3 regions of the Aeromonas allosaccharophila genome follow, and region 2 is predicted to be linked to each of the others. Evidence: predicted binding sites of a transcription regulator. Region 2 holds the regulator's gene; each other region holds the start of a gene.
The links. Region 2 encodes MetJ, which represses methionine synthesis genes. Its sites were predicted from a motif close to AGANNTCTAGANNTCT; they were not measured.

Region 1: metA (homoserine O-acetyltransferase MetA) is a predicted target of MetJ. The motif match lies at 1,990-2,005, and genes of this name have one in related genera.
Region 3: metN (methionine ABC transporter ATP-binding protein MetN) is a predicted target of MetJ. The motif match lies at 1,803-1,818, and genes of this name have one in related genera.

Annotation. Positions count from the first base shown of each region.
Region 1 covers NZ_CP065745.1:2,959,709-2,962,984, reverse strand. Annotated here, with positions in the region: gene I6G90_RS13470 (competence/damage-inducible protein A) at 1-595, opposite strand, end outside; gene I6G90_RS13465 (HD-GYP domain-containing protein) at 649-1,887, opposite strand; gene metA (homoserine O-acetyltransferase MetA) at 2,032-2,979, shown strand; gene I6G90_RS13455 (cyclin-dependent kinase inhibitor 3 family protein) at 2,980-3,276, opposite strand, start outside.
Region 2 covers NZ_CP065745.1:3,990,059-3,993,334, forward strand. Annotated here, with positions in the region: gene I6G90_RS18315 (bifunctional aspartate kinase/homoserine dehydrogenase II) at 1-401, opposite strand, end outside; gene metB (cystathionine gamma-synthase) at 401-1,573, opposite strand; gene metJ (met regulon transcriptional regulator MetJ) at 1,784-2,107, shown strand; gene I6G90_RS18330 (aromatic amino acid transport family protein) at 2,183-3,276, opposite strand, start outside.
Region 3 covers NZ_CP065745.1:4,275,957-4,279,232, forward strand. Annotated here, with positions in the region: gene I6G90_RS19645 (methionine ABC transporter permease) at 1-644, opposite strand, end outside; gene metN (methionine ABC transporter ATP-binding protein MetN) at 625-1,668, opposite strand; gene I6G90_RS19655 (hypothetical protein) at 2,174-2,629, shown strand; gene ppgK (polyphosphate--glucose phosphotransferase) at 2,735-3,276, opposite strand, start outside.

The sequences.
Region 1 (3,276 bases), 1.0 Mb from region 2:
CATCCAGCATATCGCTGAGGGCTGATTCCGAGATGCCGAAGGTGTAGAAGCGACGCAGCTCGGTATCGACTTGTGCCCCGGCCAGCAGTTTGAGGCGCGGCAGAATCTGCTCGCGCACCATCTGCTTGAATTCGAACGGCACGCCCGGGGTGAAGAAGAGCTGGCTCTGGCCACTTCGCACCACAAAGCCGCAGGCGGTGCCGACCGGGTTGTCGAGGATCTCGCCTCCCTGCGGCAACCAGGCCTGTTTGGCATTGCTCTGTGCCATCGGGCGGCCACGGCTGGCGTAGCGCGCTGTGATGGTGGCGAGCCAGTCGGGGAAGATAGTCAATGGCTGGTCAAAGGCTTCCGCTGCCGCTTGAGCGGTCAGGTCGTCGGCAGTGGGCCCGAGCCCGCCACACACCAGCACCACCTCGGCGCGGCGGGCACTCTCTTGCAGCACCGTTTTCAGGTCGGCGAGGTTGTCCCCCACCGTCAGGCGACGGCGCACCTGCCACCCCTGTTCCAGCAGCAGAGCGCTGAGCCAGGCCGCATTGGTATCCACCACCAGACCCGTCACTATTTCGTCTCCGGTGCTGATGATCTCGATACGCATGGCGGGCTCCTTGGGTTAAACGGGTGACAACGGTTGGCCTGGGGCCAGGGCAATCAGGCTTTGTTGTGTTCGAAGTAGTAGCTGATCCGGGTGCGCGGATTGAGATACTCGAATACGGCGGGCGGCAGCCGTTTGGGGTGGATCACCTTGGCGATCGACAGTTCAGCTTGCTGCAGGTCGATGATGGCGGCTTCCTGACGGGGAATGCGCGGATCGTAGACCAGCACCGAGGGGTAGAGCAGACGCGAGGCGTTGACCGACATCACCAGCCCGACCTGACCGTTCGAGAGTTGCACCACGCTGCCGGGGGGATAGATCCCCATCAACCGGATCAGCATGCTGAGGTACTCCGGATTGAACTGCGCCTTGCGCTGCTTGTAGAGGCCGCTCAGGGCCGAGTAGGGCACCTTGGCCTGCATGTGGCAGAGGTTATCGTACTCGTTGATCAGCGACACCATCTGGGTCAGCGGATCGAGCTGGCCACCCTTGAGCCCTTCCGGCCCGCTGCCATCGAGATATTCGTGGTGATGGAGCACGATCCCCTTCGCCTCGGCGGGAAAATCCTTGGCCAGATTGAGCAGGTCGAGGCCGTAGCGCGGATGCTGGGCCATCAGGTTCTGCTCCGGCTTGGTCAGCGGCTCGGTCTTGCGCAGGATCTGGCTCGGGATCTTCAGCTTGCCGATATCGTGGAACAGCGCTCCCATGCCGACCTGACGGATCTGGTCGGCCGACATGCAGCACTCCTTGGCCAGCAGCATGCTGAGCACGCTGACGTTGAGGGAGTGGAAGTAGAGGTTGTTGCCATCCTCGCCGTCGGAGACCAGATGGAGCACCATCTCGTCCACCGAGAGCAGTTGCTCGGTCATGGCGTTGATCAGCTCCTGTGCCTCGCCGATGGCGTTGAGGGGGCGGGACTGGATCTTGCTCATCACGCTGCGCACCTGCGCCAGCGACTGCTGGAACTGCTTCTCGCACTGCTGCAGATCGCGGCGGTACTGTTGCAACTGCTCGATGCGGCGATCTTTCTCCTGCTGCATCTGGGCCTGGCGCTGGGCGGCGTCTGAGCTCTCTTGTGGCTGAGGCTGTACCTGACTGAGGGGTTTGGGCGGGACGTCGCTCTTGTCGGGAATGATGGTGACCAGTTTCAGGCCGAGCCGGCGGATCAGCTCGATCTCCTCTTCACTTTTGATCTTGAAGCTGGAAAACAGGAACGGGTGTTCGCGCCACCCCAGTGGCAGGGAGACATAGTTGCCGACTTGCAGTCGATCTACGGAAATCTTGATACCGGTCATTATCTTGGAAGCAGGAGAGACACTGAGCCGTATGCTAGTCAAAGGCGGGGGTGAATACAAAAGGTATCTGATGACAGGGCGGGAGCTTTATTATAGGCTTCTGGATGTCCAGACATATTTACCGATGCAGTACAGGGAGTAAGCATGCCGATCAAGATCCCGGATCAGTTACCCGCCGCCGAAGTGCTGGGGCAGGAGAACATCTTCGTGATGACGGAATCCCGGGCCGTCACCCAGAACATCCGCCCGCTGCGGGTGTTGATCCTCAACCTGATGCCCAAGAAGATTGAGACCGAGATCCAGCTGATGCGGATGCTCTCCAACTCGCCGCTGCAGGTGGATGTGGATCTGCTGCGCATCGATGACAGGGAGTCGAAGAACACGCCACAGGCGCATCTTGAGAACTTCTATCACGACTTTGAGCAGGTGCGTGGCAACAACTACGACGGCATGATCATCACCGGGGCGCCGCTCGGTCTGGTGGAGTTCGAGGAGGTGGTCTACTGGCCGCGCATCGTCGAGATCATCGAGTGGTCCCATCAGCATGTCACCTCCACCCTGTTCCTCTGCTGGGCGGTACAGGCGGCGCTGAAAGCCTTGTATGGCATGGAGAAGCAGACTCACGGCGAGAAGCTCTCCGGGGTTTACCGTCACCATCGCCTCGACGAGCATGAGCCGCTGCTGCGCGGTTTCGACGACGAGTTTGTCGCGCCCCACTCCCGCTATGCGGCGTTTGACGGCGACCTTATTCGTGCTCATACCGACCTGCAGATTTTTGCCGAATCGGAAGAGGCGGGGGTCTATCTGGCGGCGACCAAGGATTGTCGTCAGGTGTTTGTCACCGGGCACCCGGAGTACGATGCACTGACGCTGGACGGGGAGTATCAGCGGGATCTGGCGGCTGGGCTCGACCCGGTCATTCCGGTCAACTACTACCCGAATAACGATCCGGGCCAGACCCCGCGCGCCAGCTGGCGCAGCCATGGTCATCTGCTGTTTGCCAACTGGCTCAACTACTACGTCTATCAGCTCACCAGTTATCGGGTGGAGGATATCGGCAAGGTCTTCACCTACGACCAGGGGGGCAAGTAGTCAGTTGCCCTGCTCCAGCCGCTCGGCCAGCTGGTCGAGCCATTGGCGGTGGCAGGCCAAGGTAAACGCCTTGGGTCTGTGGGCCTTGATGGCGGCCATCGCCTCTTGCTGCGGTTGGCCGAGGGTCATCAGCAGTGCGGCGGCGACCAGACCGGTACGACCGCTGCCCCCTTTGCAGTGGATGACCAGATGCTTGCCATCCCCCAGCAGCTCGCGCAGCTGCGGCAGTGCCTGTTGCCAGGCGGTCTCGAAGGCGGCGTCGGGGGCCAGATCATCCTCGATGGGCAGATGGAACCA
Region 2 (3,276 bases):
AGCAGGCCGTTGCGGGCGAAGCGGTCAAACTGCCCCTCCAGCGTCTTGGCGATCAGCTGCATGTCGTCGGCCAGCTGCTTGCTCAGGTCGAGCTGCAGTTCACCTTCCAGCAGGCCGTCGATCAGGCTCTGTTGATAGGCCTGCAGGGCCGAGATGGCTTCACCGGCGGCTTCATCCCCCGCTTCGGCCAGTTCAACCAGCTGGATCAGCCGGTTGGTGGTCTTGCCCGCGGCGGAGACCACGATCAGCTCATCCCCGCCCACCTGTTGTTCAACGATACTGGCGACCCGGCGATAACAGACCGGATCCGCCAGACTGCTGCCACCAAACTTGTGGACGTGACGTCGCTTCAATCCTGCTTCTGCTGCCACCGCGATCTCTCCTTGTTGCTGCTGTTCCATTACTTCGCTACCTGTTCTGCCTGCTGCGCCTGTTCAAAAGCCTGAGCCAGATCGGCCACCAGGTCTTCACCGTGTTCAATACCGACCGACAACCGCAGCAGCTGGCTGCTGATGCCTGCTGCCTGCTGCGCCGCCGGGGTCATGGCCCTGTGGGTCATGCTGGCCGGATGGGCCACCAGACTCTCCACCCCGCCGAGGGACTCGGCCACCGAGAAGAGGGTGAGGGCCGCAAGGAAGGCGCGAATGCCCGCCTCGCTGCAATCGAGTTCAAAACTTAGCATGGCGCCGAAGCCGGACTGTTGACGGCGCGCAATATCGTGGCCCGGATGGCTCGGCAGGCTGGGGTGATAGATGCGTTTCACCAGCGGCTGCTGTTGCAGGAAGGCGAGAATGCGGTCGGTGTTCTCCTGATGGGCGCGCAATCTGGGGGCCAGGGTGCGCAGGCCGCGCAGGGTGAGGTAGGAGTCGAACGCCCCGGAGGTGAGCCCAAGACAGTTGGCCCACCACACCAAGGATTCGGCCAGTGCCGCCTCTTTGGCGATCGCCACTCCGCCCACCACGTCGGAGTGACCGTTGATGTATTTGGTGGTGGAGTGCACCACCACATCGGCACCGAGGGCCAGCGGCTGTTGCAACAGGGGGGAGAGGAAGGTGTTGTCCACCACCACCTGCGCACCCACCTCGTGGGCGGCGCTGGCGATGGCGCTGATATCCACCACCCGCAGCAGCGGGTTGGAGGGGGTCTCGACCCATACCAGCGCAGGCTTTTGCGCCAATGCGGCGGCCAGTGCGGCCCCGTCACCCTGATCGACAAACTGCACCCGGTAGTGGCCCTTGGCCGCCAGATACTCGAACAGACGCCAGGTGCCGCCGTAGCAGTCGTGGGGGGCGATCAGCAGATCCCCCGCCTTGAGCAGGGCGGTAGTGACCAGATGGACGGCGCCCATGCCGGTGCCGGTGACCACGGCGCCGGCGCCCCCTTCCAGCGCCGCCAGCGCGTCCGCCAGATTGGTGCGGGTCGGATTGCCGGAGCGGGCATAATCGTATTGACGGGGCTCGCCAAAGTCGGCAAAGGTGTAGTTGCTGGAGAGGTAGATGGGGGGCACCACGGCACCGTGCTGTGTGTCTGTCTCAATCCCGGTGCGAACCGCCAGGGTGGCCTTGTGGGTCATGTTACTCTCTCCTTGAACTGTCTCTGGGCGATGGCTGCGTTGCCTGCGCCACGGCGATCCTGCCATTACTGGCCTATGGTGAACCACCTTACGCCAGCGCAAAAAAGCCGTCAACACTTCCAGACGTCTAAATGGCTTTGCTGTTGGATTGCCATTAATTTCCTTAAGGGTTAAAATCCGCGCTCACGGCTAAATGAGAACAGGTGAGTCATGGGAACAGAGTGGAACGGCGACTACGTCAGCCCCTACGCGGAACACGGTAAGAAGAGCGAACAGGTCAAGAAGATTACCGTCTCGATCCCGCTCAAGGTGTTGAAAGTGTTGACCGATGAGCGCACCCGCCGTCAGGTGAACAACCTGCGTCATGCGACCAACAGCGAGCTGCTCTGTGAAGCCTTCCTGCACGCTTTCACCGGCCAGCCGCTCCCTTGCGACGAAGACTTGCGCAAGGATCATCCGGATAGCGTCCCCGCCGAAGCGCGCGCCATCATGGAAGCGCTGGGCAAAGAGATCGAAGATTTCGACAAAGAGTAAGCGATTTGCCATGCACAAGAGGCGACCCTGGGGTCGCCTCTTGTCGTTTCAACGGCCCCGTTTACGGGGCTGTGATTATTTCAGCAGGCTGAAGATCAGCGCCGATACCGCCAGCGAACCGGTCAGCAGGATAAAGCCGTTGGTCCAGCCGTGACGGAAGCGGGCCAGCGCCTCCACCTTGTAGATGGCAATGACCGGCATGATGAACAGGATCATGGCGATGACCGGGCCGGAGAGGGTCTCCATCAGCCCCAGAATGCCCGGGTTGATGACGGCGGCACCCCAGATGGCGAAGAACATCAGGGCGATGCCCAGCTTGTCCGCCTTGGCCAGCGGCAGGCCGGTGGGCTTGGCGATCAGGCTTTTCAGGCTCTCACGGGCACCGAGGAAGTGGCCTAGGAAGGAGGAGCTGATGGCGATAAAGGCGATCAGCGGCCCCAGAGTCACGATCACCGGGTTGTCGGTGATGTTGGCGAGATAGGAGAGTACCGAGACGTTCTGGGCTTTGGCTTCAGCCAGCTGGGTGGGCGAGAGGCTCAGCACGCAGGAGAAGACGAAGAACAGCACGAAGCCCACCAGCATCACTGTGGTGTTGCGCAGGATCAGGCCGCTCTTGGCTTCCGCCTGCTCGCCATACTCACGGCGCTGCACGTTGGCAAAGCCGGAGATGGCGGCGGCGTGGCTGAAGGCGAACACGGTGACCGGCAGCGCCAGCCAGACGGTATTGAGGAAGCTGACCCCTTCAAACGCGGTCACTTCCGGCCACTGCCACTGGGGAATGAGATAGCAGGAGAGCGCCGCCAGAATAGCCGCCAGCGGATAGACCATAAAGGCGAAGGCGCGCAGCATCGCTTTCTCACCCGCCAGCATCACGGCGATCATGGCGAACACCAGCACGCCGGAGAGCATCACCCGATCCGGGGTTGCCATGCCGAGCTGGTTGACCATGAAGCTCTCCACCGTGTTGGTCAGCCCGACCCCGTAGATGAGCAGGATCGGGAAGATGGAGAGGAAGTAGAGCGCCGAGATGAGGCGACCGGCCATCTTGCCGAAATGCTCCTCCGCCACTTCGGTGAAGTCGGCGTGGGGGCGTGAAGAGGAGAGCACGAAGCGCGCCAGCCCGCGGTGGGCGAGGAAGGTCATGGGGCCCGCCAGTACCGCAACGATGA
Region 3 (3,276 bases), 290 kb from region 2:
TCACATTTGTGGACCAGGCGCTCACCCGCGCTCTGGATAAGTTGAACCAGTACTACCAGGATAACCACGGTCACCAGCATGACGGTGGGGTCAAAGCGCTGATAACCATAACGAATACCCACATCCCCCAGACCGCCACCACCGATGGCCCCGGCCATGGCCGAGTAGTTCACCAGCGTGACGAGGGTAATGGTGACGCTGTTGAGGATGCCGGGCAGAGCCTCGGGCAGCAGCACCTTGGTGATGATTTGCAACGGCTTGGCGCCCATCGCCTTGGCCGCTTCCAGCAGGCCATCCGGCACCTCCATCAAGGCCCCTTCCACCAGACGGGCGATGAAGGGGATGCAACCGACAGTCAGCGGCACGATGGCGGCGATGGTGCCGATACTGGTGCCGACAATCAGCCGGGTCAGCGGAATGATGGCGACCAGCAGGATGATAAAGGGCACCGAGCGACCCACGTTGACCACCATGCCCAGAGTACGGTTGAGCAAGGGGTTGGCCAGGATCTGGCCCGCCTTGGTGACGTGCAGTGCCACGCCGAGCGGCAGGCCCAGCAGGCAGCCGAACAGAGCGGAGGCAAACACCATGATCAGGGTGTCGCCCAGGGCCGTGATGAGCAGATTAATCATGGCTTCGGACATAGCCCATTACCTCCAGCTGAATGTGGTTGTCGATGAGGAACTGCTGGGTTGCCTCGCACTGGGCCTCATCCCCGAACAGCTCGGCCAGCAGGAAACCGAATTTGACGCCACCGGCGTACTCGATGTCTGCGCTCAGAATGCTGATGTCGATGTTGAAACGGCGGCTCGCCTCGGAAATCAGCGGCGTATCGACCGTGCTGCCGGTAAAGCCGAGCTTCACCAGCGGATAGCTACCCGGCACCCGCTCGCTGCTCATCCGATCCTGATACTCCTGCGGTACCTCCAGATGGATGGTGGAGTGGATGAAGTCACGGGCCAGCTGGGTCTTGGCGTTGCTGAAGAACCAGGCCACTTCGCCCTGCTCGATCAGACGGCCGTCGCTGATGATGGCCACTTCGTCACAGATCCCCTTCACCACATCCATTTCGTGAGTGATGAGCAGGATGGTGAGCCCCAGCTTGACGTTGATCTCCTTGAGCAGGGTCAGGATCGAGCGGGTGGTCTGCGGGTCGAGGGCCGAGGTAGCCTCGTCACAGAGCAGCACCTTGGGGGCCGGCGCCAGTGCGCGGGCAATGGCGACCCGCTGTTTCTGACCGCCGGAGAGCTCGGACGGATAGGCATGGGCACGGCTTTCCAGCCCGACCAGCGCCAGCAGTTCGGCAACCCGTTGCTGGATCTGCTCTTTGCTCCAGCCTGCCAGCTCCAGCGGAAAGGCGATGTTGGCAAACACGGTGCGGGAAGCGAGCAGGTTGAAGTGCTGAAAGATCATCCCGATCTGGCGGCGAGCCTGGGTCAGATCCCGTTCGCTCAGGGCGACCAGATCCTGGCCATCGACAATCACCTGGCCCTCTGTCGGGCGCTCCAGCAGGTTGACACAACGAATGAGGGTACTCTTGCCGGCACCGGAGGCACCGATCACCCCGAAAATTTTGCCTTGGGGTACATGCAGACTCACATCACGCAGGGCGTGCACGGCGTCACTGCCTGTACCGTAGACTTTGTTGAGACCTTTCAACTTAATCATGGATTCTTCCGTGCTAACAGCCTTACAGCACAGGGCGCTACAGGCGGGGAAATTGGGCAGAGGTTCCACTGGGTTACTCTGCCATCATGGAGGATGATGCTAAGATGTCTGGATGGCCGTGTCAACGCATGTTTTTACGTCTAGACGTCTAAAAAAGTGATAAGGATATCTGTCTGGTGGATAACGATCTGGGTGGATATGTCTCGCATCCAGATCCTGTTTCGCCAGTTTGGCATATGGCCGAATTAAAGATGGTTTATGTCGGGTAAATACTGGTTTTATTAGTGTGTCAGCCCGATATCACCCATGTCAGGTGTCGAGCCTGAAACGCCACCATAGTTGCACAAATAGCTGCACAAATCGTTCCCTATTCGCGACCGGAGCACCTGTCCGCCCCTTTGTCGGCATCAACCTTGATGCAGCGCAAGGGGGGCTCGGATAGGGATTGGGTCGGTTGCGCTTGTTTTTTATACTGATGATGCCGACAAGCATGGAGGGCAGTGCGATGAGATTCCAACAGATCAAAGAGTTGCTGCACTATCTTGAACAGGTTCATCACCAGCTCGGGCTCTGCTACGGGCGATTGACCAGTCAGGTGGACTGCGAACGCAGCCGGATGTTGCTGGTCTATCTGCAAGGGCGTGAGGATGCGGCCAGTGCCCATCTGCACGAATATGCCGCCCAGCTGGGAGAGGCGGTGAGGGAGACCTGGCTGAACCAGTGTTTTAGCGAGGATATGTTGCCCGCCATCACCCGCTTCGAGCTGCCGGCCTCGGCCCAGACCCAGGATATCGTCACTCAGGTGTGCCGCTGGGAAGAGCAGCTGGTGGGCGAGCTGGGCCATCTGGCCCGGGAATGCCCGACACCGGCCACCACCACCCTGCTCGAGAATCTGGCCGGGTTGGAGCAGACCCGCCTGACCCGACTGGTGCACGGGGTACACCGACTCGATGACATGTAACAAGTGATGGCGGTCAGGCACGCAAGATAGCGGTCAAACAAAAGGGCCCGGCAGCAGTGCCGGGCCCTTTCCATTTGATCTCTGCTGATTGGCGGTGAGCGGCGATCAGCCCTGCCGCTCGGCCGCGTAGAGGGCGGCCCCTATAATGCCCGCCTGATTGAGGCTGGCCGCCGGAATGAGCGGTGCCCGGGTCTCGATGCGATCGACAAATTTATCCAGCTTGGCGGCGCTACCGCCCCCCAGAATGAAGAGGTCGGGGGAGAAGAGAAACTCGAGGCGCGCCAGATACTTGTTGAAGCGCTTGCCCCAGCGGTTCCAGGAGAGATCTTCCCGTTTGCGCACCGCATCGGAGCAGTAGTGCTCGGCCACCATCCCTTCCAGCATCAGGTGACCCAGCTCGGTGTTGGGCAGCAGATGGCCGTTGACGAAGATGGCGGTGCCAATGCCGGTGCCGACCGTGATGAGGATGATGACTCCCTTGCGATCCTTGCCGGCGCCAAAGCGCATCTCGGCCAGACCGGCGGCATCGGCATCATTCAGCACATAGCACGGTTTGCCGGTGACATCGGCAAAAAGATGCTCGGCATCGGTCTCAATCCAGCTTTTGTCGATATTGGCCGCACTCTTGGCAATGCCGTTGTGAATGG